DNA from 2 places in the Pseudoalteromonas sp. Ld20 genome. Region 1 is predicted to be linked to the other one. Evidence: predicted binding sites of a transcription regulator. Region 1 holds the regulator's gene; the other holds the start of a gene.
The links. Region 1 encodes LexA, which represses DNA repair genes until DNA is damaged. Its sites were predicted from a motif close to TACTGTATNNNNATACAGTA; they were not measured.

Region 1 (15,788 bases):
AGTAAACCAATGGCCATTATGGATGTTGGCATTTAGGCCTTATTTTTTAGCCGGTGGTCTACTGGCTTTTTTTTCGATCGGTTATTGGTTACTTATTTTAACGGGCCATGTTAGCTGGGGCTTAAGTATGCCCGCGACACTTTGGCATGCGCACGAGATGATGTTTGGCTTTGCCGGTGCGGTTGCTGTTGGTTTTTTATTAACAGCGGCTCAAACGTGGACCGGTGTGCCGAGTTTAAGTGGTTACAAATTAATGCTACTCACGGTGATTTGGCTCCTTGCTCGAGGTTCATTTTTTATTACTGGATTGGGGCTCGAGAACGCCAATTTATATGCGGTATTATTTTTCCAATTAATCTGGTGGCTAGGCGCAATTGCAGCGCTGGCAAATATGCTACTAAAAGCCAAAAGTAAAAATAACTACCAGTTTTTGCCAATACTAGGTGCATTGTGCGTGCTCAATAGTGTTTATTTATGGCTCGCCATTGAGCAAAAAATGCTGTTGGCTTTGGCTACTGTCGATACCGCCGTTTTGGTCATGACCTTATTGGTAGGCGTGGTGGCAGGGCGAGTACTGCCCTTTTTTACCGCTCGCGGCTTAGATTTAGCTGAACAAGTACGTATTCCACGTTTGGATAAAGTGCTGCTTTACAGCTCGTTATTTGCTGTCGCGTTTTATTTTATCAGCCAACTATTCATATCAAGTGTTAATCCCGGTTGGGTATTGGCCGTTGTTGCTGTATTGCATTTAAGCCGCTCATTGTTGTGGTGGAATAATAAAATGCTCAAAGTGCCACTGCTATGGTCGTTGCACTTCTCGTATCTAGCTCTTGGGTTTGGTTTAGCATTGGTTGCACTAAGTTTCTATAGCCCTGTTATTTTGTTTAAAGACGCACTACATATGATCACCATCGGTACGATTGGCATGATGATTCTTGCGATGATGACACGCGTATCTCATGGCCATACAGGCCGGCCTTTAATTATTCCACACACAATGGCCGTGGCGTTTGCTTTGGTGCTTGTTGCAGCGATTGTTCGTTCGTTATTACCCTTTGTTATTGGGCCGCATATTACGTGGCAGCTAAGTGCTGTTTTGTGGTTAGTGGCCTTTTTGTTGTTCTTGATCCATTGCATTCCTATTTTAACGCGGCGTCGTGTTGATGGGCGTAATGGTTAGTAATTTAGCTTTAGGAAGTAGTATGTTATCTGATAAAACCATTGAAATAGTTAAAAGCACAGTCCCTTTGTTAGCTGAGGCCGGTACTGTGGTTACTGATCATTTTTATAAGCGTATGTTTAGCCATAACCCTGAACTGCAAGATATTTTTAATATGGCTAATCAACGCAGTGGTCGTCAGCAATTTGCGCTTTTTAATGCGCTGGCTGCATATGCCCAAAATATTGATAATTTAGGTGTTTTGAAAGAGTCGCTTGCGCGTATTAATCATAAGCATGCCAGTATGCATATTTTACCGGAGCATTACCCGATAGTTGGCGGTCACTTAATTGGCACATTAAAAGAGCTGATCCCAGAGCAGTTTACCCCAGAAGTTGAATATGCTTGGCGTGAAGCGTACGCATTACTTGCAGATATCTGTATTACCGAAGAAGCGGCTTTGTATGCCCATAGCAAAAATAACCATGGTGGTTGGTCTGGGACGCGTCGTTTTATCATTGCACATAAGCAGGTTGAATCGCAGTTAGTGACCAGCTTTATATTAAGACCATTAGATTCAAAAGCAGTGATCACTCATAAACCCGGGCAATATTTAGGGATTAAAGTACAACCCGATAATGCACAGTACAGTGAGATCCGCCAATATTCTATTTCACAGCAAAGTAATGGTAAAAGTTACCGTATTAGCGTGAAAAAAGAATTGCTTCCAGCACCGGGGATTGTGTCTAACTATTTACATTCATTGGAAGAAGGCAGCTTTGTTGATCTTTATCCGCCAGCGGGAGATTTCTTTCTACGTTCAGAAGATAAGCCTGCGGTATTAATCTCTGCGGGCGTTGGGCAAACACCTATGTTAGCAATGCTGCAAACATTACTAAGTGAGCAATCTAATCAGCCAGTGACGTATTTACATGCCTGTGAAAATAAACAACAGCACTCGTTTGATCAATTTATTCGTGAGCAGGGCGAAGCGCATGCTCGATTAACACACCATACTTGGTTAAACCAAGGTGGCGAGGAGTCTGACTTTTCAGGTTTAATGGATGTTGCACGTGTTGCTGAGCAATTACCACTGGCAGAAGGCGACTTTTATATTTGTGGGCCAAGTGGTTTCATGGCGGCAATTAAACAGCAGTTACTTACTCTAGGCGTGGATGCTGCACGCATTCATTATGAGGTATTTGGCCCACATCAAGATCTTTAACTGGCCTGAAATTAGGTCGGGTGCTTTATATATCCAAGTCACCTCAAGACGCTTGCATCTTGAGGTGACTTGGCTAGAAAATATAAAAGTACCCTTTATAAAGCTTAATATTGCGGATTTAATAAAGCGAGTTTACGCGTCAATATTTGACTTATTGCGAGTTAGCCCAATCAACCGTTTACCTATAACTTGGTGTTGCTGATTTTTTGGGCTAATTCTTGATGTTGCCATGCGCTAAATAGCTTTTGTTGTTTGCTCGAAATTTTTAATCCATACGTTTTTTGCATATAAAAATAAGCATCTGCGATACGTTTTCTCGAGTAAAGAGGGGGTTCAACTACGCGTTGTTTAAAGTCGACCTTTACTTGGCAACGGCCATATTGGCTAGCATCCCCCGCTATCATTCCAAATCGATAATTAGAGCGATCTGCATTTATTTCACCAATGGCTGGCGCGAGGTTATGTATATCGGCTTCCATCTTACGAAATTGAGCACTGGTTTTAACGCAATTTTTTCGCCCGCCATCTTGCCAGCATTGTAGTTGGTGACCAAATTCCCATGCAGGTACAATGTGCTCCCACTCAATGCGTACAGCGCGTGCATTTGGTTTTCCTGAGCGGGTTATTGCATTACGCGGTACATAACCGCACTGAGTTGGATCGGGAACGAGCTTTTTACCTTGGCGTTTTATGTCGCAGCCACAATAAATGCTTTTAGCGTCGGTAGGTAATGTTTTGATTAAATGTCTTTTCGCTGTAGAAAAGCGAGTAAATTGCTCGGCATTAAGGTTAAAACTAAACAACGATGCCAATAAGGCAATAATAAAATACGGCATATCCAATCACTTAAGTGAACTACAGGAGGGCGTATTTTAGAGTTATTATTCAATAGCGTAAATCAGCTGAACGGACGAGCTTAAGTACTTAATAATTAAACTAATGTATATTTTTATAGATCAGAAAGTTTACATTGCATATTTTTATATGCAATTTAGTCGGCGATGGCGTGTGGTTATCGCCATCACCATTAAGAGAATTTTATGTGCGAGTTCGTTTACGTCGAGGCAACCTGAAGTTTTGTAGTAGTAAAATAAATCCAGTGATACAAAATAACACGCTACAGGCAGAAAAACTGATCAGTAATGGATTATTAAAGTCTTCTCGTTCGTCGTAATCCATAATATGTAGCATCCAAAAAAAGTCAAAAATACGCCAAATAGTACTGCGTACAGTAATAACGTTTCCATTATCTGCTGATAGATATAACGTTGTGCTAAAGGAGTCATCAAAAGTTACTTGCCAAATATTTTGTTTATAACCCACCTCACGAGGGCCTGTTGTTAGTATTACAGCATTATTAACTTTTGCTTCTATTAATAAATGAGCGTAGGCATTTGCAATAATTTGGGTTTTACTCGGTGCTAAAAGCGGGCGCCCAGTAAGGCCATTAAAGCTATGCTCACCTTCGCTGTTATTCACTGTAATTATTGGGGTGGTTAAAAAATGACTATAAGTTATTTGAGTTGGCTGTGGAACTTGCAAGACAATATTATCAAGTGAGGTAGGGTAATCGGCTTGATTAAATGGGTTATTAATTGAGCGTGCTGCAAGATGCTTACCGTGCACTTTTTCAAGAGGGATTGCGCTCATTACTAAACCACCTAACAACCAGGCAAAAATTTGAATTGCTAGTAAATACCCGAGCCATTTGTGAAATTTACGAGCGTGTTTAAAAATGCGTTTATTCATATTACTACCTGTTTGTTATTATTTTTCAGCGCGGTATTTTATAAGCTATACTCGGTTTGCCAATGTGGCAAATTGTCGCATGTAGATTTTAGCTTAGATAAAACGTTGAATTATGTATCTTGAGGTGACTTGGGGATAGATTATTTGGTATAAAAGCAAAAATAGGTTAAAGTTTGCATTGTTTTTAATGTGAGATAAAAGAGAAATAATGTCGGAAATTCAATTTTTAAATGTAGATCTTGAGCTTGAATCCAAACAAGATATTAGCCTGTTAGTTGCAGACTTAAAAAAGAGTGCTGTGGTTTTACATTATGATAAAGATGAGTACCGACAGCTTGCACGCATTGAATCTAAAGGAGAAGTAACCTCTCCTGATAAGGCGATTAATCACTTATGCGAGTTAATAGAGTCGTGTTCGCGTGCAGCATTAAAACAATGGTTATCGTGCTCAAAGCGTACTTTTGATCTTGGCTTTGAATCAGGTACCTCGCCAAAGTGCTTTAATCAAGCATTACAGGTTGATACCTTGTTACGCATATCTGCAATAGGTGCCGGTGTTGAAATTACTATTTATCCTGTTCAGAGCTAATTTTACGCTCAACAACTGCTGCGGTCATCCTCGATACGCAGCATAATTCACCTCGGCTGTTGGTTATTTTTACTTCCCATACAGATGTTCGCTTACCCAAATGCAGTGGCTTAGCTATTGCTGTTAACGTGCCATTACGTGATGCTTTTAAATGGTTCGCATTGATCTCTTGTCCAACGCAGTAAAAGTTTGTGAAATCGACCACAAAATTAGCGGCATAACTGGCGACGGTTTCAGCTAAAACAACATTAGCACCACCGTGCACTATTCCCATTGGGTTATGATGCTCAGGGATAGCTGGCATAGTTGCAACGAGGTAATCGTCACCAATTTCACTAATCTCAATGCCCATGGTTTTCATTAATGTGCCTTGTCCACTTATACCGTTATCAAGATTTTTGCATTGTTCAAGGGTGATAGGTTGATACCAAATACTCATATGTTCATATTCTCCAATGGGTTTAAATTTACTTTATACTTTTTAACATTCATATCGGTAACTTCATACTAATAAATTCAATCAATATTTATGGTTTTATTTAAGCCAATTTAAATTTGCGATTTTCATATAACTGTATATACTCACAGTTAAATGTACTGTATGGAAACCCAGTTGTATGCGCCCATTAACGAATCGCCAAGCTCAAATTCTCGAACTTATTAAAGCTTTTATCAAAGATACAGGCATGCCACCAACGCGTGCAGAAATTGCGCAGACGCTAGGTTTTAAAAGTGCAAATGCGGCAGAAGAGCATTTAAAAGCACTTGCTAAAAAAGGTGTGATTAAAATGAAACCTGGTGCAAGCCGAGGTATTCAACTGGTTGAAGAAGATGAGCCAGAGCAACTAGGTTTACCGCTTATTGGTAGGGTGGCCGCGGGTGAACCAATATTGGCTGAGCAACATGTTGAAAGCCATTGCCAAGTTGATCCGCTGTTATTTAAGCCAGCTGCTGACTTTTTACTGCGTGTACAAGGCATGAGCATGAAAGATATTGGCATTATGGATGGTGATTTATTAGCTGTACATCGTACTCAAGTGGCTGAAAATGGCCAAGTAGTGGTGGCACGTGTTGATGATGATGTAACCGTTAAGCGTATTGAAAAAGCTGGGAAAAAAGTTTTCTTACATGCTGAAAATGATGACTTCTGCGCAATTGAAGTTGATCTAGAGCATGAATCTTTCAATATAGAAGGTTTGGCTGTTGGTGTTATTCGTAACGCCGATTGGATGTAATAACTTTTTCATAGAGTGGCATCAAATAGCTGAAGTTTGATGCTTTACATTTTTTAACCCCTAATATATTAGAACCCACACTTGTAAGTACCATTCAAAGCCTTATTACCCCTACTTATCCACTGCTTTTAGCTATTTAATATTGCCTTCCTTTGGAAAATAACGCGCTGATTTTTAGTTGTTATTTTTGCAGTAAAATAAAATTTAATTGCCATTAAAACTTGCTAATTGTTCATTTTTTAACTAATTGGTTAATACACTGTATTAACAATTGCTCTTTAATGAGTGTGTTTATGCCTGTGGCATAAATGAATTGTTAACTTTCAGTTAAAATAACAATAAACGAATTGGCGCGATTTAATAGCAGTGCCGCCTTTTCGCTTTGCATTTTTGCAATAGCATTCAAAGGAGTCGTCACATGGGTAAACTGAGCTCTACCTTGTGGCTTATATTGTTTGTTCTACCGCAGCAAGTATTGGCAAATAGCCAATTTAATATGCGAAAGGGCGTAACAGATATAAGTAATGATGTTTATCAACTGCACATGACAATATTTATTATATGTTGTGTGATTGGTGTAATTGTGTTCGCGGTTATGTTTTGGGCACTAATCCATCACCGAAAATCAAAAGGGGCAAAACCTGCCCAATTCCATGAAAGTACAAAAGTAGAAATCCTCTGGACGGCAATACCATTTGTAATCTTAATCGCTATGGCGGTACCCGCTACTAAAACTCTAATTTCGATGGAAGATGCCAGCAAAGCTGATTTGACCATTAAAATTACGGGGTCGCAGTGGAAGTGGCATTATGAATACATGGGTGAAGACGTTGCTTTTTACTCTATTCTATCAACCCCTCAAGATCAAATTTCCAACCAAGCAGATAAAACAAACACCTATCTACTTGAAGTTGATAAACCATTGGTATTACCAATTAATAAAAAAGTACGTTTTTTGATGACTTCAGACGATGTTATCCACTCTTGGTGGGTACCTGATTTTGCTGTTAAAAAAGATGCAAACCCTGGCTTTATCAATGAAACGTGGACCAAAATTAATGAAGAGGGAATTTATCGAGGTCAGTGTGCTGAACTATGTGGTAAAGATCATGGTTTTATGCCTGTTGTTGTTGAGGCTAAGTCTGAGCAAGCGTTTACCGATTGGTTGCAACAAGCGAAGCAAGCCAAAAAAACGGCAGCAGCAGCAGATGCAGCCCTGCTTGACCAAACCCTCCCTAAAGAGGAGTTAATGGTGTTGGGAGAGCAAGTGTATATGGCTAGTTGCGCCGCATGCCATCAACCAACAGGAATGGGTTTACCAGGTGTATTTCCTGCGCTCAAAGGTAATCCTGTAGTGTTGGGGGATATTAATGATCATATTGATGTGGTGATTAATGGTCGCCCAGGTACTGCGATGCAAGCATTTGTTAAGCAGTTATCAATTAAGCAATTGGCAGCTGTCGTTACCTATAAACGTAATGCATGGGGTAATGATACTGGGGATGTGATTCAACCGAGTCAAATACAAGCCGCGATTGATGCAACTTCGGAGGCTAAATAATGAGTAGCGTAACAGAGCAACAACATAATGAAGCTGGGCATCATGACGGCGGACATCATCACCCTGCAAAAGGGTTTAAGCGTTGGTTGTACACAACTAATCATAAAGACATTGGCAGCTTATATTTAATTTTCTCGTTGACCATGTTTTTAATTGGTGGCGCGATGGCGATGGTTATACGCGCTGAGTTGTTTCAGCCGGGTCTACAATTAGTTGATCCTCACTTCTTTAATCAAATGACTACAGTACATGGCTTGATCATGGTATTTGGTGCTGTTATGCCTGCTTTCACAGGGCTGGCAAACTGGATGGTGCCCTTGATGATCGGTGCGCCAGATATGGCGTTACCTCGAATGAATAATTGGAGTTTTTGGATTTTACCATTCGCGTTTTTAATTCTATTAGCCTCATTATTTATGCCTGGTGGTGGCCCTGCATTTGGTTGGACATTTTATGCACCACTTTCTACTACATACAGTAACGATAACACCGCGTTTTTTGTATTTGCTGTGCATATCATGGGAATTAGCTCAATCATGGGAGCAATCAATGTCATTGTGACCATTGTTAATATGCGAGCTCCAGGTATGACTTGGATGAAGCTACCGTTATTTGTATGGACTTGGCTAATAACGGCATTTTTACTTATTGCTGTAATGCCTGTATTGGCAGGTGCCGTGACTATGGTCCTGACGGATAAATACTTTGCGACCAGCTTTTTTGACGCGGCTGGGGGCGGTGATCCGGTGATGTTCCAACACATATTCTGGTTCTTCGGGCACCCTGAGGTGTACATCATGATATTACCGGCCTTCGGTATTATCTCAACAATAGTACCTACCTTTTCGCGTAAGCGGCTATTTGGCTATGCCTCTATGGTTTACGCGACGTCCTCAATTGCGTTGTTGAGCTTTATTGTTTGGGCGCACCATATGTTTACGACGGGTATGCCGGTCGCTGGGGAGCTATTTTTTATGTATGCGACCATGCTGATTTCGGTGCCAACGGGCGTTAAGGTATTTAACTGGGTAGCCACTATGTGGCGGGGTTCGATTAGCTTTGAAGTACCCATGTTATTTAGCATCGCCTTTATTGTGTTGTTTACGATTGGTGGTTTCTCTGGGTTAATGTTGGCAATCACCCCTGCAGATTTTCAATATCACGACACTTACTTTGTGGTGGCACATTTTCACTATGTATTAGTGACAGGTGCGGTCTTCTCAATCATGGCGGGGGCTTATTATTGGCTGCCAAAATGGACGGGTAATATGTTTAATATCACTTTGGCTAAATGGCACTTTTGGTTGTCGTTAGTGAGTGTGAATGTGCTGTTCTTTCCAATGCACTTTGTTGGTCTTGCAGGTATGCCACGTCGGATCCCTGATTATGCGCTGCAATTTGCCGATTTTAACGCGATTATTAGTATTGGCGGCTTTGCTTTTGGCCTTTCACAATTGCTGTTTGTTGTTGTGGTGTATAAATGCGCACGCGGTGGCGACAAAGTTCCGGCAAAAGTATGGGATGGTGCTGAAGGTCTTGAGTGGGAGGTTGCTTCTCCAGCGCCTTATCACACATTTGAAACCCCACCGGAGATTAAGTAATGAGTCATGCACCATTACTTAAACGCTTAGTTTTAATATGCCTAGGCATGTTTGCTTTTGCGTTTGCAATGGTGCCGTTGTACGACGTTTTTTGTGATGTTACAGGGCTTAATGGTAAGCCCTCGCTAGAGCAAGCAAAGCAAAGCACGCATATAAATGAAAAGCGTGAAATAGATGTGAGCTTTACTACGCATGCACAAAGTGGCGCGCCGTTTAAGGTGAAATCACATGAATATAGTGTGGTTGTTAAACCTGGTGCTATGCGTGAGGTGTTATTCAAAGCAAAAAATATCAGTAATGAAGATAAAGTAATGCAAGCTGTGCCGTCGGTATCGCCAGGTAAAGCAGCTAAGTATCTACATAAAATGGCCTGTTTTTGTTTTGATCAACAGCCCTTAAAAGCAGGGGAGGAGGTTGAGTTTAAATTACTTTTTTATGTTGATACGGAACTCCCTGATGATGTGGAAGAAATAACTTTATCTTATACCGTTTTTGATATTAGCAAGCAGTTAGTCGCCAGTAATTAGGCCACCAAACTAATCGCTATTTAGGAGCAAGTAAAATGGATAAAAATCACGAAAAATACTATGTGCCCGCGCAAAGTCCGTGGCCAATAGTCGGTGCATTTGCAATGTTTTTTATTGCAGTGGGTGCCGCGCTTACTGTGATGCAGGCTAAGAATGAAGGTGGCAATGGTCATTATATTCTCTATGTAGGCATTGGCGTGTTGTTGTTTATGTTATTTAGTTGGTTTAAAAATGTCATTGAAGAGTCTGATAAGGGTTTATATTCAGCGCAAATGGATCGCTCTTTTCGTCAAGGTATGAGTTGGTTTATTTTCTCTGAGGTGATGTTTTTTATGGCGTTTTTTGGTGCATTGTTTTATGCCCGTATCCTCTCTGTGCCTTGGTTGGGTGGAGCGGGTAATAATGCAATGACCAATGAGGTGCTATGGCCAACCTTCGAGGCTATGTGGCCATTAGTCACAACACCAGCAGGAGGTACAACACAAGCCATGGGTTGGCAGGGGTTGCCACTGATCAACACATTAATATTACTCACCTCATCGGTCACTTTGCATTTTGCACATGTCGCAATGGAGAATAATAAGCGCGGACCATTAAAGGTATTTTTGGCATTAACGGTTGCGCTAGGAATTTGCTTTTTAGGCCTACAAGTTGAAGAGTATATTCATGCCTACCAAGATCTTGGGTTGACCTTAGATGCTGGTGTATACGGCAATACATTCTTTTTACTGACCGGTTTTCATGGCCTGCATGTGACCTTAGGTACGGTTTTATTATTGGTCATTCTAATTCGAATTATTAAAGGCCATTTTAGCCCGGATAAACATTTTGCTTTTCAAGCGGCTGCTTGGTATTGGCATTTTGTTGATGTGGTATGGCTGTGTTTATTTGTATTTGTATACGTGCTGTAATTTTGTGAATAGGCGATGCGTTACTGTGGATAAAACCGATCTTTAACGCTGCAATTACAATCACTAATACAACAACAGAAAATAATACACGACGGCCTAAATAGTGAGACATAGGCCGTCCATCCGCTTTACCTGAGACCATAATAAATAAAGCTCGGAACAAGTTAAAAAGTATAAATAGTAGCAACAGTACGATAATAATTTTAATAATCACTGGGTCACCTTTATGCAGTTAATTTTATGGCGTAAACAAAAGCTTAGCTCAATTATCATACTTTGCGTGGTGGTGATTGTGATTTTAGTGTGCTTACGTTTGGGGTATTGGCAGTTACAAAGAGCTGAAAACAAAGCACTACAGCTAACACAAATAGCCGAGCTACAAGAGCAGGGAGTTTTGAGTTGGAAGCAAATGCATCAGCTTCCAACTAAGTGGAATAAAACCGGGTTGCATGTAACTGTGACGGGCATGCTTGATACAGAGCAATACTGGCTGTTAGACAATCAAGTCTATCAAGGGCAAGTTGGCTACGATGTTGTTACTTTATTAAAATTGACCAACAGTGATGATAACTTATTAGTAAATTTAGGATGGGTTAAGGCCCCCATTAGCCGCGAACAGTTACCTCTGGTTCATTTACCAGCAACCCCTTTCACCATGACAGTGCAATTAAAGCAAGGCACGCTCAGTGGCTTTACGTTGCAAAAAGCAGCGCAACACATAGATTCAAACTGGCCTAAGCGCATACAAATTATTGACTTAGCATTATTTACACAGCAGACGGGTCGTAACATAGTTGAATTTATGGGGTATCGTCAAGGTGATGGCGATAACATCGCTGTGCCTCATTATAAAGCTGTGGTGATGAGCCCCGAAAAACATCAAGCATATGCTGTGCAGTGGTTTTTAATCGCTGTTGCTTGCCTAGTTATTGCAATATTCGCTAGTAAAAAGAAGGAATTATAATGAAAAATAATCCATTAATGATATTTATTGGTTGTTGTTTAGTGCCTTTAATAATGGCGTATTTAGCCTTAAAACTTGACTGGATCCCAAGCGCATCGAGTAATAAAGGCGAGTTTTTAACTCAAGAAATTAAACTGCAAGATTGGCAACAATCTGAGCATAAACAGTGGACTATAGCGCTTAATCACCCTGCACAATGTGAGCAAGCGTGCGCTGAGCAATTACACGCACTAAACAATCTTTATGTTGCCCTTGGTAAAAACCAAGGCAAAGTCGATATGGCAATACTTGGGCAGGCGCAACAGCAAACATTGCGCTGGCGTGAACTCCCTGCAGTCGATGTGCTCCAGCCAGCAAGTTTATATTTAATTGATCATATGGGGTTGGTCGTTTTGCAGTACCCGTATCATGTAGAACCTCAGCAAAACCGTTTAACTCAAAAAGGATTGTTAAAAGATTTAAAAAAATTACTTAACTACTCGCGTTCAAGCTAATTTAAGGAGTGCTAACTATGTATAAAAATTATAAAAACTTGGTATTAGCTACGTTTATGTTGTCGATTTTAGTTATTGGGCTTGGCGCTTATACTCGTTTAAGTGATGCGGGTTTAGGTTGCCCTGATTGGCCAGGGTGTTATGGATTTTTAACCGTGCCCAAGCATGCAGCTGACCTCGCTCATGTAGAGCAAAGTTACCCTGATATGATGTTTGAAACCGCGAAAGCGTGGAAGGAAATGATCCACCGCTATTTTGCAGGTACCCTTGGCTTATTAATTTTAGCGCTATTTATATTGGCTTTTTCAAAGCGTCAACATCCGACCACGCCTGTTAAGTTACCATTGTTACTACTTGCGTTAGTGGTTTTTCAGGCCGCGCTAGGCATGTGGACTGTTACCATGAACTTGCAGCCTGTCATTGTAATGGGCCACCTTTTGGGCGGCTTTAGTATTTTGTCTTTAGTTACACTGTTGTATTTACGACTTACTGCACAGCCTATTAGTGGAGGCGATGCCCCTGCAAGGCGTCATTTTAAGCTGAGCTTGGTTGCGTTAGTGGTACTGGTAATTCAAATTGCGCTAGGCGGCTGGTTAGCTGCTAATTATGCTGCCCCACATTGTAACGGTTTACCGCTGTGTAGTTATGGCCAACCATTTTCGCTTAGTAGTGTATTTCAATTACCGTTAGAGCAAAGTACTTATGAATATGGCGTGCTTTCACAGCAAGCAAGAATGTCGATTCATTTACTGCATAGAATATGGGCTTTGGTTACGTGTGTAGTGTTAGCACTGATCATGTGGCGCATTTATAGCCATGCACTATCTAAAAAGATAAAACATTGCACTGTGGCGGTCTTAATTGCACTGCTATGTCAGATTTGTTTAGGATTAGCGGTTGTGCATTGGCATTTTCCTTTAGGTATCGCACTGGCACATAACCTAATGGCTGCCATACTCTTATTAACGGTAGTTCGTTTATGTTTTTACTTAAAAGTACGTACTTAGGGGCAGTTATGACACAACTAATAGCAATAACAAAGTTAGCACCTAGTCAAATTAGCGCGTTAATTAATGATTATCTCGCAATTTGTAAATTCAAAGTAGTCGCCATGTTGGTACTAACAGCATGGGTGGGGTTAGCGCTTGCACCAGATGTTGGTCGAGGGATGGGTGTACAGCTAATCAGCTTGTTAGGGATCGGGTTATTATCAGCAGCGGCAGCTGTTATTAATCACGTGGTTGATAGCGAAATAGATAGTAAAATGGCGCGCACACGTCATCGTCCAGTTGCTAAGGGGCGGTTATCTAAGTTTCATGCATTGAGTTTTGCAACAGTGATTGGCGTTAGTGGTTTTATTATGTTGATGCTATGGGCTAACCCGTTAACTGCAATATTGACCTTATTTGCATTGGTTGGTTATGCATTTATTTATACTTCATTTTTAAAACGAGCAACCCCACAAAATATAGTTATTGGTGGGCTCGCTGGTGCAATGCCACCATTACTAGGCTGGGTCTCTGAAACTGGGCAAATGGCAGCTGCTCCTTGGTTGTTGGTAATGATTATTTTCACCTGGACGCCTCCACATTTTTGGGCTTTGGCAATTGCCCGAAAAAGTGATTATGAACGAGCAAAAATACCCATGTTACCTGTTACCCACGGTATTGATTTTTGTAAAACATGTGTAGTCGCTTATTCAATTTTATTAGCACTGGTATGTGTACTGCCTTACTTAATTGGCATGTCAGGTGCTATTTATTTAATAGCCTCAACGGTACTTAATGGGATTTTTATTTATAAAGCAGTAAAACTTAAAATGGCAGGAAGTGACGACACTGCGATGGATTTATTCCGTTTTTCAATCGTTCATTTAATGGTACTCTTTGTGGTCTTATTTGTAGACAAATGGCTTGTTATATGAAGTTTAATGCGAATGTATTATTAGTTTTAAGTTTGTTTTTTTTGGTTGCTTGTAGTGAAAATAAAGTAGCTACGGTTGACGCACTTGTTTACGAGCAAAGTAAGCCGCTTAATGATTTTATCTTGCAAGATCAAAATAGTGAACCGGTGACTAAGCAAGCGTTTTTAAATCAGTGGAACTTGGTTTTTTTAGGCTATACGAGCTGTCCAGATATTTGTCCGCTTACCTTAGCTAAACTTAATAATGTTCATAAGGCATTAAAAGACAAGTATCCGCTGCAAGTTTGGTTTTTATCCGTTGATCCACAACGAGATACACCCGACAAGCGCAAAGCGTATATTGACTATTTTAATCCAGATTTCTTAGCTGTTTCAGGCCCACATAAAGACTTATTCCCATTAGTGCGAGAACTGGGGCTAATATACGCAATCAGCGATAGTGATGAGCAAGAGTATGCTGTCGATCACAGTGCATCAGTTGCAATGGTTGATTCAACTGGAGCTGTTAGGGCTATTTTTAAACCTGAATTTAAAGCAGGCAGCACGCCTTTGATTAATGCAAAAAAACTAATAATTGAGTTTTCAGTAATTGCAGATCAATATCAATAATTAATTGCTAATTAAAAACTACATGTATTCATGAAGGAGCACGATGTGCTCCTTTTTTTATCTGAATTTTTCATCATGAAATATATTTATTCTTTTTTCAGTGCTTTTGTGGCTTTTTTACTAACTCGGTCTAAGCTTTTGTTATGAATTGGTAAAACAAGGAAAGTAATAAAATTATGTTAAAGCTTCCTGCAGAATTGACTATCACCCAAGTTGAGGTTTTACATCAAGATATATTACGCGAATTAAATAGCAATGATGATGTATGTTTGGATATTAGTGATGTCTCTAGTGCGGATACTGCAACTATTCAGTTGTTATGTGCTTTGCAAAAACATTTACTTTCTGTACATCATAAAATTATTTGGGTAGGGCAGAGCGATCCATTAAAAAGTACCATTAATAGTTTGGGTCTGAGTGAATATCTAATACTCGAAAGTACAGATTAAGAGGTCAATATGAAAAGAATTTTAGCGGTGGATGATTCCGCATCAATGCGCCAAATGGTGGGATTCACCTTAAAAAAGGCAGGGTTTGATGTTACTGAAGCAAAAGATGGTAGTGAAGCATTAAGCATCGCTAAGCAGCAAGGTTTTGATGCTGTTATATCAGATGTCAATATGCCAATAATGGATGGTATTACTTTGATCCGTGAGTTACGGACTCTGCCAAACTATAAATTCACGCCGTTATTAATGTTAACAACTGAATCCGGTATGGATAAAAAAGTTGAAGGGAAGGCGGCAGGAGCCACAGGTTGGATTGTAAAGCCTTTTAACCCTGAGCAATTATTGGCTGTCATCAAGAAAGTGATTCGCTAATTTAGGGAGCGGGCATGAGTATAGATTTAAGTCAATTTTTTGAAGTCTTTTTTGAGGAAAGTTTCGAAGGCTTGGATGCAATGGAGGCTGAGTTGCTAAACTTGGTTCCCGGAGAGGAAGACTTAGAAACGATCAATACAATTTTTCGTGCTGCGCATTCAATTAAAGGCGGCAGTGGCACATTTGGTTTTAACTCGGTATCTGACTTCACTCATGTACTCGAAACTTTATTAGATCAAATACGAGAAGGCAAAAGAGAGTTAACAACAGAGCACGTTGACCTGTTACTAAAATCGGTGGATTGTTTACGCGCTTTGCTCAGTGCTTTGCAATCAGAGCAAGAACCAGATCTTGAAGAAGCTAATGCCTTAAGGCTTAAATTTGAGGCTATTTTAGGGCTAGGGCAATCCGAACACGATA
Region 2 (15,788 bases), on a different contig from region 1:
TATCAAGCTTAAATAAGTGCAGGTTGCTTTCTGCATAGGCGTAGTTGGCCACTACAGAAGTAAACGCAAATAAAGTAATGGCTGCAGCCACAAAATATACGCCACCCTGTGCTAAATGTGCGGTCATAGCTGCTTGCGTTAAACGAATACCTTCCATCTCGCCGCTAATATCCACATTAGCAAGTAAGATGATCACCGCGGTGCAGCTACACAGTACAATAGTATCGAAGAATACACCCAGCATTTGAATATATCCTTGAGTTACAGGGTGGTTAGGTGTTGGTGAGGCGCTAGCTGATGCATGCGGCACACTGCCCGCGCCTGCTTCGTTTGAATATAAACCCCGTTGTATACCATTTTTTATTGCAGCTCCCATTGCCCCCGCACCGGCTTCTTGCAGGCCAAACGCAGATAGGAATATATCCTTTAACATAGCAGGTACTTGGCTAAAGTTGAGTAGTGTAATAATGACCGCAGCCAGCACAAATATAATCCCCATCACGGGCACTACTCGTTCAGCAAAGCGTGCAATGGCTTTGAAACCACCTAATATAATAGAGCCTGCGAGGATGGTTATAACAATACCAGAGTAGAATGTTGGAATTTCAAATGCGAAATTAAGTGCATCGGTTATGGTATTGGTTTGCATAGCGCTAAAGGTAAAGCCGTAACCTAAAAATAAGCACAATGCGAATGCAATAGCGAGACTGCGGCTATTTAAACCTTGTTTAATATAATAAGCAGGGCCGCCTCTAAATTCACCTTGGCTATCGCGTACTTTATATACTTGACCAAGCACGCTTTCAGCAAAGCCTGTGGCCATGCCTAATATAGCAATGACCCACATCCAAAATATTGCGCCACTGCCACCCAGTGATATAGCAACCGCTACACCGGCTAAATTCCCCGTGCCAACACGGGCACTTAAGCCTGTGCAAAGCGCTTGAAAAGAGCTTATATCGTCTTTATTACATTTACTGCTGCCTTTAAGCAGGCTAAACATATGTTTAAATTTTAGAATTTGCACAGCTTTTAGTCGCACTGAAAACCAAATACCGGTAAACAGCAGGATATAAATAAGGACTTGCCCTTCACCCCATAAAAGATTATTAATGCTGCCTACAACTGTGTTAAACATGTTTATCCCTTCTTGAATTCAAGTATTAAACCTAGCACCTTTATGAATAATAAATCACTAAATACGTATTTTTATTTAACATGCACTTTATCGTGATTTGTTAAATAATCAAGAAGCTATTAACGTTAAAGGGAATTTTTTATTTTTACTGGAAGAAATTACTTACAATAAACAAAGTAGCCATCACTTAGCGTTTGAACTCAGCAGCATTTAAGTAAGTACTTATGTCTGGCTGAATATTTCACTATAAATAATGGTTTCTCTATATTGATGAAAAGACACAGCTAGACTTTAGAAAGAAAAAATAATAAACATAAAAATCATGTATTTAAGTTTTAGTAATTAATTTACTGTCACCCCCTGCTTGGCTTTTTAGCTAACTTTACATTACACTGTATAAACATACAGTATAATGTGTTTTTATCTATGCATGTCATTCCTATATATATCGAAGCGGGCGTATGCGGGTTTGAATCGCCAGCCGCCCAATATAAAGAACTTGGTTTATCTTTGGATCAATTATTAATTAAACATCCCGATGCGACATTTATCGGTGTGGCTTCTGGGGAGTCAATGCAAGGCGTTGGCATTTTTGATGGTGACTTATTGCTTGTGGATCGCGCTGAAGAAGCCAAAAATGGGGACGTTATTGTGGCTAATTTAAATGGCTTATTTGTATGTAAGCTATTAGACAAAACTAATGCCCGCTTACTCTCAGCCTCAGCTTTATATTCACCTGTGCAACTAAGTGATGCCGATGAATTTCAATTAGAAGGTGTTGTCACTCGCTCTATTCGATTACATCGTCCAAGTCCTAAGCTACACCAATGTACGCCTTAGTGGATGCTGTAGCATTTTATGCCAGTGCAGAAAAAGTATTTGATCCCGCAATTCGTTCAAAACCGGTGGTAGTACTTACTAATAATGATGGCTGCGTGTGCGCTATTTGCCCTATAGCACGGCGTTTAAATATTCCTAAATTCCAACCTTATTTTAAAGTTAAGCATTTATTGGCTAAGCATAAAGTAATCGTTCGTTCATCTAACTATGAGTTATACGCAGATTTAAGCGATAGAATGATGAATGTGATCAGTCGTTTTTGTGATAAACAATATATATATTCAATTGATGAGTCATTTTTACATTTTACCGGTTTTACTCCTTTAATTAATGATTGGCATCAGTACGGACACTTGATCCGCCGTACAGTATGGCGTGAAACTAAATTACCTGTGGGAGTCGGCTTTGGCTCAACGCCCACTTTGGCCAAAGCAGCAAATCATGCAGCTAAAAAGCTTAAGGGTTTTAACGGGGTTGCTGTCATTGATAGCGAACAAGCGCGACTGCGTATTTTAGCTGCGATGGATGTCGCTGATATATGGGGAGTGGGCAAACGTTTAGCCAAAAAGTTAAAGCAACTTCATATTAACAGTGCACTTGATTTGGCAAAACAAGATCCACTGCAAATGAAACGCTTATTTAATGTAGTACTGGCTCGTACTGTGGATGAACTAAACGGCCGAACCTGTTTAGAGTGGGATGAAGTACGCCAAGATAAACGTGAGATTTTTTCGACTCGTAGCTTTGGTGAACGTTTAACAGATCCAACGGTATTAAAAACAGCCTTGATAAACCATTGTACTATTGTTGCTCGAAAATTGCGTCTGCAACGCTCTTTAACTAAACGCTTATTATTATTTGTGGCAAGCTCCCCACATGAACTAAACGCTTATAAAAAATCATTAGTGTATGAGCTGCCCACATCTAGCGCTGATAGCTGTGTATTTGCCAATGCAATTAGCGAGGTTTTTGCACAATTATACCAACAAAATGTTCGCTTTTATAAGTGTGGCGTGGGAGCATTAGAGCTTAGTTCACAGCAATTTCAGCAATCAGATCTTTTTACGCCGAATAAAAATAACATTAAACTAATGAAATGTTTGGATTCTGTAAATGCGCGTTATGGCAGCAATACGCTTGCTTTGGCAAGTCAGCAACAAAGCCAAGCGTGGCATATGAAACGTGAATTTTTATCTCCACAATACACTACTCGCTGGCTACATTTGCCAAAAATAAGCTGTAACTTATAAAAGGTTAGAACAAGGCAAAATTATGATATGTAGTTGTTCTATATAAGTAATTTTTAACGTAGTTAGTGAGTTACTTAATTTGCTAGAATGATCACGTTTTTAATAAAATTGGTATTATGGCTGGCGCTCAAACTCACAGCGTACATTGGTATTTTCAACACTGTATTGAATACGCGTAGGCGAGATGAAATGCAGCATTTGGCTCGTATCTAAATTATCAGCCTGATTTTCACAACGAGTATGGCGCAGCGATAGCGTAACTCTTTGCGTTGTGTATTTGTATTTAGTCGTCACTAAACAAAAGTTTGCCGTTTTATTCGTTTGCGTTCCATGATGCAAAGCGGTAAAAACAATCCCTTCACCTAGTTTAAACCCTAGGCTTGGCGCGCTTTTATCAAACCATGATAATTGCCCATCAGTGCACACACTCGCGCTGCCTGAAACTAACTTATACGTACCTACTTTAGTGTTTAACAAACTAATAAACTGACTTTTATTGCTTGGTAGTTCAGTTTTAGCACTGATTGTAGTGCTAAAAAAAACAAACACGAAACACAGTAATATTTTACGATAGCCCATTAAATACCTGACTTAGAGTGGTTTGTATTTACAGCATAGCATGCAATGTCTATTAAAATTAAACAAACCTATAATGAATCGTTGTTTACTTTTTATAGTTAAAATTATTGCCAATATTTAGCAAATAATTGCGGATACGCGAGTTTTAAAAACTTAGCTTTGTCTTTAAAGCGTTTACCTTTAGGCTGTTCTTGCCCTGATGGAGCAAAAGGTAATTCATCTTCATTGCGCTCTTCGTACAGTAATCCTGCAATAAGATCATACTCATCTAAATAGGGATAGGGTTGCTCATTTAAATGGTATACAGGCGTGCAATCGGCCAATGAATCTGCATTATCGAGGGCGGCGTTAAAAGCAGCTTCGCCACGAGATATTAACCAACAGCGAAACTCTGAAAAACCATACTCATCGTTACAGCCTGCCATTACAAACGCTGCGCCAAATAACTCCCACGTAAAACTTTGTCGCATACAGAGACTAAATTGCTTATCGAATTCAATTAACTGATCGTCGTCTAAATCTGTAAGTAAGTTTTTTAAACGCTCGCTCACTGACTCTGGCTCAGCGGTTTTATCTTCTACTGTGACTAACTGCCAAAATTCAGCGGGGGTAAGTACACTCATGACAATATCTCTTTCACTCGCCCTACTTGTCCATCCTCTAAACGAACTTTAATACCATGAGGATGGTTAGGTGATTTAGTGAGTAGGCGCTCAACAACACCTTGGGTCAATGTGCCGCTACGCTGATCTTCTTTTAAAACGATATTAACTTCGCTGCCAGGGGTAATTTGTGAACGAGTAGGAACAGTCATTATTGATCTCTATTACTATTTTGTAGAATTATAGCCTTATGTGATCGCAATACCAAATTAAACAAGAGTGATTTGAATAGTTTGCTGCTCATTAGCTGCTAAAATTGAGCACATATGTGTTTTGAGCTCGCACGCTTTACCCACTAATTGAAAATCAAAACCTTGACCATTGCCATCCAATATACAACTTAAGTAATTGTCAGCAATTGTTATTTTGCTAATACGGGGGATATCAAGCCGAGATAGTTTATTTACCATACTTTGTTTAATGATTAACTCATTGCCTTCACGTGTAATAGCCGCTGTAACCATATTTTTTTCTAAAAACTGCTGACTATAACGTCGTGAAAACGCCCAGAACGCTATGGCCACTACAAAGCCATTGCTTAGCACATGATTTGCACCTACGGGTTGTTGAAGCTGATAAAGCCCAAATATAAAAAATAAACCTGCTAATATGAGCAGCCCACGCTGCTTTTGTTTATTCGTTAAATTAGAAAACATCATAATCCTAAATATTGTCAGCGCTAAATATAAATTTTTTGACAGTTAAATCAATGCTTGCAAGTTTTTTACTTATTATATTTTTAACTAATTGAGTATCTTGATTTTTCGTTGCTTGCTCAAGCGCTAATTGATCTTTAAAGTAACAGCTTAATTTAAGTGATGTAGTTGGTTTACTTAAATCTATCTCATGAGTTAGCCAACTAAATTCACTTAGTTCATCTTTAATTTCTTCACAAGCTCGCGTTAAATTGACACGCAGTACTTTATCGAATTGCTTTTGTGTTTTAGTCATTTTTAGTCGCTTGCTGCTCTGCTCGTTGCTTTTTAAACTCATCGTAGCCATCTTCTTGGCGCTTTATACACTCATGGTACTCTTTATCAGCCATATAATTACATTCACCTAACCGTGCAGATTGAATTTCATGGTAACGTGAATTTGAGCTACATGCGGTTAAAAAAACCACTAGCATCGCACTTATAGCGAGCTTTAGCATATTGAAAAGCATTAAAAATTCCTTACATTTAAAACCGGAAAAGTAATTCATCCATGACTATTTTGCTGTATATTGCACTCGTTTTTATTTATAACCGTTAAGGGCTAATTATGATGTTGTCGCAGTTACACGAGCTGTTCCAGCGTATCGATAAAAGTAAAATATTTCAATCATTTGTTATTGTAGTTATTATAATTTCTGCATTAACAGTAGGCGCACATACTTACTCACTACATCCAACGGTTGAGTTTTTTTTACATTGGATGGATATTGGCATCACCGTCTTTTTCTTGATTGAGTTGATCATTCGTTATATCGCGAGTAAAGGCATCAAAGACTTTTTTTCCAAAGGGTGGAACATCTTTGATTTAATAGTAGTCGTAGGCAGTTTATACCCTGCTGCAGGCTCAAGTGTATTTATAGCACGGTTGCTACGTATTTTTCGCGTTCTACGCCTGGTATCAATGGTTCCTGAACTGCGTTTATTAGTTAATTCTCTGCTTAAAGCTATCCCACAAATGGGCTATATCGCCCTTCTAATGTTTGTTATTTTTTATATCTATGCAGCAACAGGAAGTATGTTATTTTCTGAAATAAACCCTGTTTTATGGGGGGATGTGTCTATTTCGATGCTTACTCTGTTCAGAGTGGCAACATTTGAAGATTGGACCGACGTCATGTATGAAACCATGGCCGTGTATAAGCTAAGCTGGATCTATTACCTTACATTTATATTTTTGACCGCTTTTGTGTTTTTGAACATGATGGTAGGCGCTATTTTAGAGGTAATGTCTGAGGAGCACCGCAATGCGCGTGAAGAGCAAACAAACATTAATGATATGCCAGCAACACAAGGGCAAATAAACGAATTAAAAACACAATTAAGTGAGTTAAAGACATTGCTTAGTGAAAGGAAAATGTAACTCTTCGTGTAATGACACTTCTTAAATGCAGTGTCATTACACTTTAAAACCATAAAATCATTTTAGAAGCGTGCACAACCCTAAACAGGAACTCAATTGCGAATCATTTCCAATTAGTTTATTATTGCGTTCCATTTTTATATTGCGCATTTTTAAGAATATGATCAAAACCAACCTTAGCATCCTAGCACTTATAATTTCAGCTCAAGTAACCGCCAACGATGAACCACAAGACTTAGAACGTATTTTAGTTACCGGTAGCCGTATCGCTGAAAGTATTGATGAAATTCCATCATCGGTAACAATTATTGGCCAAAAAGAACTTGCAGCACAACTTAAAGTAACCACTGATCTGCAAAGTATATTAGCAATGTATGTACCCGGCATTGCCTCAAGCAGTGGAACATCAAGTAACTTTGCACAAACATTACGTGGCCGTGCAGCACTTGTTATGATTGACGGTGTCCCGCAATCAACACCACTTAGAAATGGGTCTTTAGGAATGCGTTCATTAGATCCTCATGTCATTGAACGAATTGAAGTTATTCAAGGTGCGACCTCTATTTATGGTAATGGTGCTGCGGGAGGTATCATTAACTACATCACTAAAAAGCCCGCAACAAACAGTAAGTTTAGTTTAAACACAACCGCATCGACACAATTTAGTGCGGTAAAACTTGATGACTCTGCTGGTTTAAAAGTAACGACAACCGCATCAGGTGAAATTGATGACTTTAGCTATATTGTCAGCTTAGGTATTGAAAATAATGGCGTATTAAGAGACGCTGAAGGTGATGCACTCGGTACACAATATGGATTATCTGAAGCAAAGTCGCGTAATTTCTTCACTAAACTAAGTTATGACTTTGATGCCGATAAATCACTGCAAATGACCTACAACTATTTTGAATCGCAACAAGATTCTGCATGGGTTGATGTTATTGGTGATATCAATAAAGGTGAAAAAACCTACGCAATAAAAGACGCTGTAAGCACACCATTTAATGCAGCGCCACAAGGGCCACGTGGTAATCATAATTTACAGATAAAATACACTGATGCAGAGATTTTTAGTAATACCGCATTCAATTTAGATGTGTATAAACAATCCATCGAAAATGTATTTTTTTACTCAACGGTTTTAGCAAACCCTGATTTAAACCTAGCAGGTGGACAGTCGTTAATTAAGTCAGAAAAACAGGGATTACGCTCAGTATTTAATACGTTAGCTGATTGGGATAATGTTGAAGCGACCTTTATTTACGGCGTTGATATCCTCAATGATACTACTTCTCAACCAATGGTTGATGGTCGACTTTGGGTACCAGAAATGGACATGGTTAATGTTGCTGGTTTCTTACAAAGCAAGTGGGTTATTCAAGATGACTTTATTGTCAAAGCTGGACTTCGCTATGAAAATATGGATATTGAAGTAAATGATTACAATACATTAAAGCTATGTAGAAGCGCTGATCAATGCTCTGTTCCCAAAGCTGTAAAAGGCGGAACCATTGAATTTACCGCAACAACGTTTAATGTTGGTTTTCGTTATAATGCAAACCAAGCGTTTACACCTTACGTAAGCTATTCGCAAGGTGCTAACATTCCTGATTTAGGTGCTTTATTACGCTCAGCAACAGTACAAGACATTGCACTTATCCAAACTGAAGCGGCGATAATAGATAACTATGAAGTCGGTTTTGTCAGCGAGTTCGAACAATTTAGATTTGAGTTATCCGCTTATAAAAGTTTTTCAGATTTAGGGTCACGCAGCGTACAGGATCCAAAAACTGGGATTTATATAACACAACGCGCACCACAAAAAATTTGGGGCTATGAAGGGGTACTTAACTACACGTTCAATGACCAATGGGATTTAGCTGCAACGTATGGTTACGTTGAAGGCAAGCACAGCAATACAGGCAATTATTTAGGAGCACGTGAAGTATCTGCGCCTAAAGGCACACTTGCATTAAATTGGCAGCCAACTACGCAGGCAAAAATGTCAGTTCATTATATTCATGTTAGCGACCGAGATCGTTTTGAAAAAAATGATAAAGGCGTTTACACCGGCGATGAGGGGCCTGTAAATGGCTATGGCATTGTTAACTTAAGCGGCAGTTACGATTTTGATCAATGGTCGGTGTTTGCAGGTGTTGAAAACTTACTTAATAAAGATTACTTCCCTGCCCGTTCACAAGCTTTAACGTTTAGAGCGTTTAACGTCAAAGGGATCGGGACTACCGTAAACTTAGGTGTTAACTACCGTTTTTAAATAAACTAAATTGGCAATAAAAAAGGGCGGAAATATCCGCCCTTTTAATATTAATAGATATTTAATGTCTACGCGTTATTACCTTCAACTATAATACGTAGCATACGGCGAAGCGGCTCTGCAGCACCCCATAATAACTGGTCGCCCACTGTAAACGCGCTTATATATTCAGGGCCCATCGTTAGTTTGCGAATACGCCCAATTGGAATGCTAAGCGTGCCTGTCACTTTAACCGGTGTTAAATCAGTTGCTGTAATATCGCGTTCATTTGGGATCACTTTAACCCATTCATTATGTGATGCTAAAATCTGTTCAATTTTCTCTACACTGATATCTTCACGCAGCTTAATAGTCATCGCTTGAGAATGGCAACGCATCGCACCGATCCTCACACATAAACCATCAACGGGAACTGGTTGCTTAGATGAACCTAAAATTTTGTTCGCTTCAACCTGCGCTTTCCACTCTTCTTTGGATTGACCACTTGGCATAGGCACATCAATCCATGGAATTAAGCTGCCAGCAAGGGGGACTCCAAATTGCTCTTGCGGTAAATCGCTTGCAGCAATTTGCTCTGTCACTAGTTTATCTATTTCTAAAATAGCGGCTTGTGGATCAGCTAACTTATCAGCAACAGACGCATGAATAGAGCCCATTTGTGCTATTAGCTCTTTCATATTACGAGCACCCGCACCGGATGCTGCTTGATAAGTCATTGGGCTTACCCATTCAATCAAGTCTTGTTCAAACAAGCCGCCTAGCGCTAATAGCATCAACGATACGGTGCAGTTGCCACCAACAAAGGTTTTAACCCCCTGTTCTAACCCTTGCTCTATGACATCTTTGTTTACTGGATCAAGAACAATAATACTGTCATCGGCCATGCGAAGTGCGGACGCCGCGTCAATCCAATAACCATCCCAACCGGTAGCACGTAATTGAGGATATACCGCTTTGGTATAATCTCCCCCCTGGCAGGTAATAATAATATCCATTTGGGCAAGGGCATCTACATCCGTTGCATCAAGTAGTGGTTTTGCATTGCCAGCGAGATCAGGACCTAATTGGCCTGTTTGCGAGGTGGTAAAAAAAGTGGTGTCGATCAGTGCAAAATCATTTTCTTGTTGCATACGCTCTAATAAAACAGAGCCAACCATGCCGCGCCAACCAACCAAGCCTACTTTTTTCATTGTTTGTTCCAGTGTTTGAGTCATAAGAGATACCTAATTCATTAAAAATTAAAATTCATTGCGTGAGATTTAATTTTTAGAACCGATAATCTAGCACTGTGATCAAAGCAAAACCAGCGTTACTCATAGAACATAAAATTTTTTCATATTCAATGTCGTTGTTACACCATTGTGTAACTTAATCTAAACACGCCCTAGCTTCATACAAATGAAATACATAAAAATTATGATTATTGAGCACTTTGGAATTAGATGTATTGTGTATCAATTTATTAAAAAAGGACCTATCACATGAAAACACTCTATCTAGGTAGTATAATTGCCAGCTTGTTCTCTTTGAGCGCATTTGCACAAACAAATGACAACATCGAAGAATCACTTACTTCCTTTGCAAGCTCAACTACGAGCATTGAACAAAAACTAGGGGCAACTCGCCGCTCATCAACCGTTATTTATAACAACCCAACAGTGAGAGTTAATAATAGTTATAGAAATATGTTTGTAGGCTCTCTTACTGGCAATCAGTTTTGTAAAGAGCGAGGCCATAAGCAAGAGGTAACAGGCAGTACAATAAAGTGTGGCGAAGATGAATCGGCCTATGCAAACTATGATTGGTATGATAGTCAGTGGGTATTAAAAAGCACAGGTAGCAAAAATCAGTGTTATCCGTTATACGCTAGCATTAAGTGCGGTAACTAAAAGCAATAAAGAACCCGGTAAAGACTGGGTTCTTACTCCATCGTAACCCCAAGCCAGCAGAACATTGATATCAACTTAAGCCCACCAGCATGAATTAACTTCCACTATTAAAATAACGCGTATAACTATTCATTTCATAAGTAACAAGTAATAAAAAGCCCTACACTTGGCAGGGCTCGGTAATAATAGCTTATTGTTACTGCCGTTTATTAGAGAGTGTTAAAACTCGTAACTAAAGCTCACACTTAACTCTCTAGGCGTTTCTTGAGAACGAATTAGTACATCATTTTGCTCTACTTCAAAACTTTGTCCCAACATATTTTTCGCTTTAAATGTCAGTGTGGTATTAAACGTTGGATAATAACTATAAACCATGTCTAACGAGTTTAAAGGTTGCTCGTAAGCATCATCAAAGTTATTTACTCCCGCAGCTAAAATGCGATCACCAAATACATTGTAGATAACAGATGCTTGATGCATGCCATCATGCGAATCGTAATTCAATTGCAAATTAGCAACATATTTTGAGTGGCCAGTCATACGTCGTTTTAGGTTTGTCAGATCGCCGCGCTGCTCCTGTGCAATTTCAACTTCTGAATCACTGAGAGTTAAATTACCTGAAGTAAAGAAAGCACCGCCGAGTAAATCACTATGTAACTCTGTTAACCATTCAGCTTCAATACCGTAAACATAGGCGGTGTCTGCATTATCAAACTGCAAAGTAAAACGGCCGTCGCTTTCTGTTAATAGCGCTTCAATTGGCTTATCAATATCTTTATAGAATGCGCCAACTGAGTAGTTATCGCCATTATCCATATAAAATTCGATGCGCGCATCAAAGTTATCTAAATAACTAGATTCTAAGTAAGGGTTACCCAGTGTTCGATAACCCGTAAGCGGGTCTTGAAATTGAACTGGGCTTAACTCTCGTAAATCAGGACGAACAACAGTGCTGCCATAACCAAAACGAATTTGATACGAATCTTGGCTATATGTCATAGATAACGATGTAAAAAACTCATCTTCCATCACACTTGCTTGCTCTATTGCTTGTGCACTTAACTTGTCAGCAAGTAAAGCAGGATCAAATGCTGAACGAGAAAAAGCGAGCGCAACTTGGCGGAAGTCTTCGTAACGTACACCACCACTTACACGCCAATCTTGAGCAAATGTTATGTCAAAAGAGCCATAATAAGCATCGATCATTTGTGCTGCTAAGTAATCATCGGCGGTTGGTTCTTGGAACAATAACTCGACACCAGTTGAGTCAATAACTGAATCATTAGCAAAATAACTGCCTATTGAAAGTGCTTCGTCTTCACTTTGTGCTAAATCGAGTGACTGAGTTTGGCTAAAACGATAATTGAAAAAGTCTGTACGGTAATCACGTGTTTTTTCAACAAAATAACCACCACCTGCAATCTCAACTTCTGCGTTATCAAAGTAGAAAACTTTGTTAACGTTAACGCCCCAGTTTTCGACATCATCTTCTAACTCAACAAATCGATACAGATAAGGGTTACCGCCTAAGCTACCATTGTAAAAAGTGCGTTGGTATTTACCATCTAAGTACTCATCACGAACCGTTACTGTAAGCTCTCCAGGAATACTCGTTGTCGCTGTTGAATCAGTATATTGCCAATCAACGCCAACACCTTCAAGCAAGCCCCAATCTAGGTTGTGCATACCGCGAAGTTGGAGTATCTCAAGTTCGCGCTCTTCGAAAGATGTTAAGTGGCTACGTTGTAATTGCCCAGCATCAATACTTAGTGATTTTGACGGTTCTTGATATAACGCAACAGAGGCTTCATCTTCAGTGTCTCGCAACATCATATAAGTAGCGGTTAAATCATGTCCCTTAATTTTATACCCTAAATTAACTGAGCTATTTAACTTTATATTATGCTTTGTCGATACTTCTTTTTCTGTTGCCGAATAACACGTAAAGTCATCTTTTGAACATGCGGATTCAGATGCGTCAACAGAAGACAGTACAGCGCTAAACTTCTCAGCATTAGACCATTCATTTTCATAGGCAACGGATGCTAGAAAACCAAAAGATCCGCCTAAGCCAAATAAATTATCAAAACGGTCGCCATAAACAGCTTTTATACCGGCATCAGGGTTTAAGCTTTCTTTTTCCAAGCCAAAATCTCTTGGTAATGCTTTTGCTAAACTTTTATTTAAATCTATCGCAGCGGCTTGACCAATATCAGTGCCTTGACGTTTTGACTCTACATCTCTTATGTTTCTATATGAGATATCAGACAGGCCATTAATATAGGTATTTAGCGCTGTTCTAATTGTACTAGGTAATGCTCGCGTGCCATCATCTTGACCTAGCCAATCATCACTGCCGCCATTATACGTATAGCCTTCGTCGTTTGTATCTTTGTAACTAGCGCCAATTTCAACTTTAAACAAAGTGTCACTTGGTATGCTCTTCGTTCTGATATTTACATCACCACCGCCAAAAGCTGCGGGCATATTAGGTGAATAAGCCTTTTGAACAGCCAAGGATTCAATAATACTTGATGGAAAGATATCAAGTGGAATTACATTTCGCGTTAGATCTGGGCTCGGCACTATTGCGCCATTTAAACGTACACTTGAGTAGCGCTCACCTAATCCACGTACATAAATAAACTTATCATTAACTAATGATAAGCCTGTAACACGACGAAGTGCCGAAGCGGCGTCACTGTCACCTGTTCGCGATATTTGCTCAGAACCCATTATATCAGCGACGAAAGCCTGATTTTTACGCTCATCTATTACCGCACTGGCACTGCCTTTAAGACGTGTGCCTGTTGCAACAACTTCTTCTATTGCTTCTTCATCTATTATTTCTTGTGCTTGATCAGCGAAAGAATGAAATGAAGAAAAAAGGGAGAGCAGAGATAAAGTTATTAGATTGGTTTTAAACTGCTTTTGATGTTTCATATTTATATCCTCTAAACCTAAAATTCCCTTAAAAAAGGCGCCGTAGCGCCTTGTAATTAGAGCCGGTCTAGATTAATTACTAGCGCGTTGTAAAGATGCGGCTACAAAATCAGCCCACTCGCTTGATTCACCGTCTTTAAGTGCACCAATGTAGCCTGCATTAGTAAAGAAAGAGTTAACTTCGCTCATGTCTTTAGCTGTTGTAGCAACAGCAGTACCCTGTGAATCAGTAATTGTTGCCGCTGTTGAAACACCATCAGCACCTAGTACATTTGTAAAATCAGCAAAACCAATCAACTGGTTGTTTTCACCACCCGTAAACCAAGTATTTACATCAAAACTTGCTAGTGCACCCGTTAAAGGCGTATTCACGTCTTCAAAGTTCTTACCACACGCAAATATTGAGCTCATAAATGCGATATCGCCATTATTTGCATTGGCATGAACACCTGCATCACCTGATTTGTCTTTTTCATTATATAAGTCAAAACAGCCTGCACCATCTACTGACGAAGAGTTAACAAATAACATGTTAGCTAATTGTGCTTTGCCCCACTCTTTCATTTCCATACCAGCACCAGTTCGACGCCCTTCAGCGCCTTGGTCACCCGTGGTTACAACAGTTGCATTAGCAATTGTTGGGTTAGAAACGCTCGTCACTAAGTCTTGTGCATCTGCTGATAATGGGTCAACCTTTGCTCCATCAGTTTCAAAGCCATGATTACCATATTCATTTGAACGTACAAGAATGAATTGTCCATACCCTTTCCAGCCTTCATCCCAGTCAATACCATCATCACCTGTATCAGTGATAACAATGTGCTTGAGGTTAACGCTACCACCAAATAGTTCAATACCATCATCAAAACCATTATGAACATGCACATAATCAATCGTTGTGCCTGAACCAACAGCATTAAGAGTTAAACCGTTAAGCTCATCACCTTCAACACCAAAACCTGCATATTTAATAACAATGTGCTTGAGGATACCGCTGCTATCTTGCGGATCGTTACCGCCATAGTACGATACAATACCTTCTGCAGAGTGGTTACACATATCCTGTGCAGCAGCAGCGGCTGTACAACGAATAGAATGACCACGGCCATTTACCTGAACGCCACCCCAGTCACCTATTTGTGCTGTTGTTGAATCATCACCATCAACTTCTTTGATACTGGTGAAAATGATTGGCTTATCTACTTCACCAATTGCTTCGATATTTGCACCACGAGCAACACGAATAAAGCTCTCAGGCTTAGTAAAAGCAATTGTTGAACCTGCTTCAATTGATAATGTAGGACCATTGCCATCAATTGTAGCGCCAGTTGATGTGTCTACATCATCACCAATAAATAATGCACCTTCAAACACGTGTGCGCCGCCATTGCCTAAGGCAGAGATTACAAAAGAGCTGGTAATTTCTTTTGCGTTACTTGCAAATGCTTGACTGTAAATACAGTTAACACCTTCAGCTTCACCTGTAAATGTAGCTCCATCTAATGTGTATGTAGCGCAATTTAAGGTCTCACCACCGTTATTGCCACCACCTGAATTATCTACACTATTGTCTACACTGTTATCTACTGTTGTAGGTGTAACATTAATATCACCACCACCACAGCCAGCAAGAGTCATTGCAGCAGCCACTAGGCTGACTTTAAATAAACCAGATAATTTCATTGTTCACTCCGTTAAAGTATTTAATTATTTTGTTAGCGCATTAAGTAAAACTCAAGTCACTTTAAAGCACGAAAGCCATGCCTTAAGGTCACTTGAGCCTTAGAACGAGCACTACAATACGGGAGGTGTATGACAGCGAGGTTACACTTTAATAAACATAAAATGACAATGTGCATTTTTGACTAAAAAACCAATTATCCTTATATAACAAATTGTTAAAAACGAAAAAAAACCGCCCGAAGGCGGTTTTGGTGTTGCGATTATAAACTCAAGATATGATCAGCTCATAGCCCACGTTATGTCATTTAAATTACGACAATATTAAAGCAGTGCTGTGCGTAAGGTTTCAGCATGGAGCTTTTCACGCTTGACGTATTTGATCCATTGTTCAGCTAATCGCTGAGATTTTTTATGTTTTTCAGCTTGTTCAAACGCCAATATAGATGCATCAAA

Region 2: a site for LexA is predicted at 1,529-1,548, ahead of ACJJVX_RS03880 (LexA family protein). Genes of this name have one in related genera too.

The regions. Positions count from the first base shown of each region.
Region 1 is NZ_JBISHB010000028.1:36,590-52,377, forward strand. Features, by position in the region: gene ACJJVX_RS05070 (NnrS family protein) at 1-1,180, shown strand, start outside; gene hmpA (NO-inducible flavohemoprotein) at 1,203-2,384, shown strand; gene ACJJVX_RS05080 (endonuclease) at 2,567-3,220, opposite strand; gene ACJJVX_RS05085 (hypothetical protein) at 3,423-4,133, opposite strand; gene ACJJVX_RS05090 (hypothetical protein) at 4,342-4,722, shown strand; gene ACJJVX_RS05095 (PaaI family thioesterase) at 4,700-5,161, opposite strand; gene lexA (transcriptional repressor LexA) at 5,340-5,957, shown strand; gene coxB (cytochrome c oxidase subunit II) at 6,376-7,518, shown strand; gene ctaD (cytochrome c oxidase subunit I) at 7,518-9,119, shown strand; gene ACJJVX_RS05115 (cytochrome c oxidase assembly protein) at 9,119-9,646, shown strand; gene ACJJVX_RS05120 (cytochrome c oxidase subunit 3) at 9,682-10,557, shown strand; gene ACJJVX_RS05125 (DUF2909 family protein) at 10,457-10,771, opposite strand; gene ACJJVX_RS05130 (SURF1 family protein) at 10,784-11,521, shown strand; gene ACJJVX_RS05135 (hypothetical protein) at 11,521-12,015, shown strand; gene ACJJVX_RS05140 (heme A synthase) at 12,033-13,022, shown strand; gene cyoE (heme o synthase) at 13,031-13,939, shown strand; gene ACJJVX_RS05150 (SCO family protein) at 13,936-14,547, shown strand; gene ACJJVX_RS05155 (lipid asymmetry maintenance protein MlaB) at 14,724-14,996, shown strand; gene ACJJVX_RS05160 (response regulator) at 15,006-15,368, shown strand; gene ACJJVX_RS05165 (chemotaxis protein CheA) at 15,383-15,788, shown strand, end outside.
Region 2 is NZ_JBISHB010000026.1:412,011-427,798, forward strand. Features, by position in the region: gene ACJJVX_RS03875 (sodium:alanine symporter family protein) at 1-1,138, opposite strand, end outside; gene ACJJVX_RS03880 (LexA family protein) at 1,565-1,978, shown strand; gene ACJJVX_RS03885 (Y-family DNA polymerase) at 1,966-3,228, shown strand; gene ACJJVX_RS03890 (hypothetical protein) at 3,343-3,807, opposite strand; gene ACJJVX_RS03895 (DUF4240 domain-containing protein) at 3,912-4,430, opposite strand; gene ACJJVX_RS03900 (YwbE family protein) at 4,427-4,621, opposite strand; gene ACJJVX_RS03905 (hypothetical protein) at 4,679-5,125, opposite strand; gene ACJJVX_RS03910 (hypothetical protein) at 5,133-5,420, opposite strand; gene ACJJVX_RS03915 (hypothetical protein) at 5,413-5,634, opposite strand; gene ACJJVX_RS03920 (ion transporter) at 5,736-6,545, shown strand; gene ACJJVX_RS03925 (TonB-dependent receptor) at 6,706-8,820, shown strand; gene asd (aspartate-semialdehyde dehydrogenase) at 8,889-10,034, opposite strand; gene ACJJVX_RS03935 (hypothetical protein) at 10,302-10,709, shown strand; gene ACJJVX_RS03940 (TonB-dependent receptor domain-containing protein) at 10,929-13,652, opposite strand; gene ACJJVX_RS03945 (hypothetical protein) at 13,725-15,335, opposite strand; gene ACJJVX_RS03950 (lipopolysaccharide assembly protein LapB) at 15,657-15,788, opposite strand, start outside.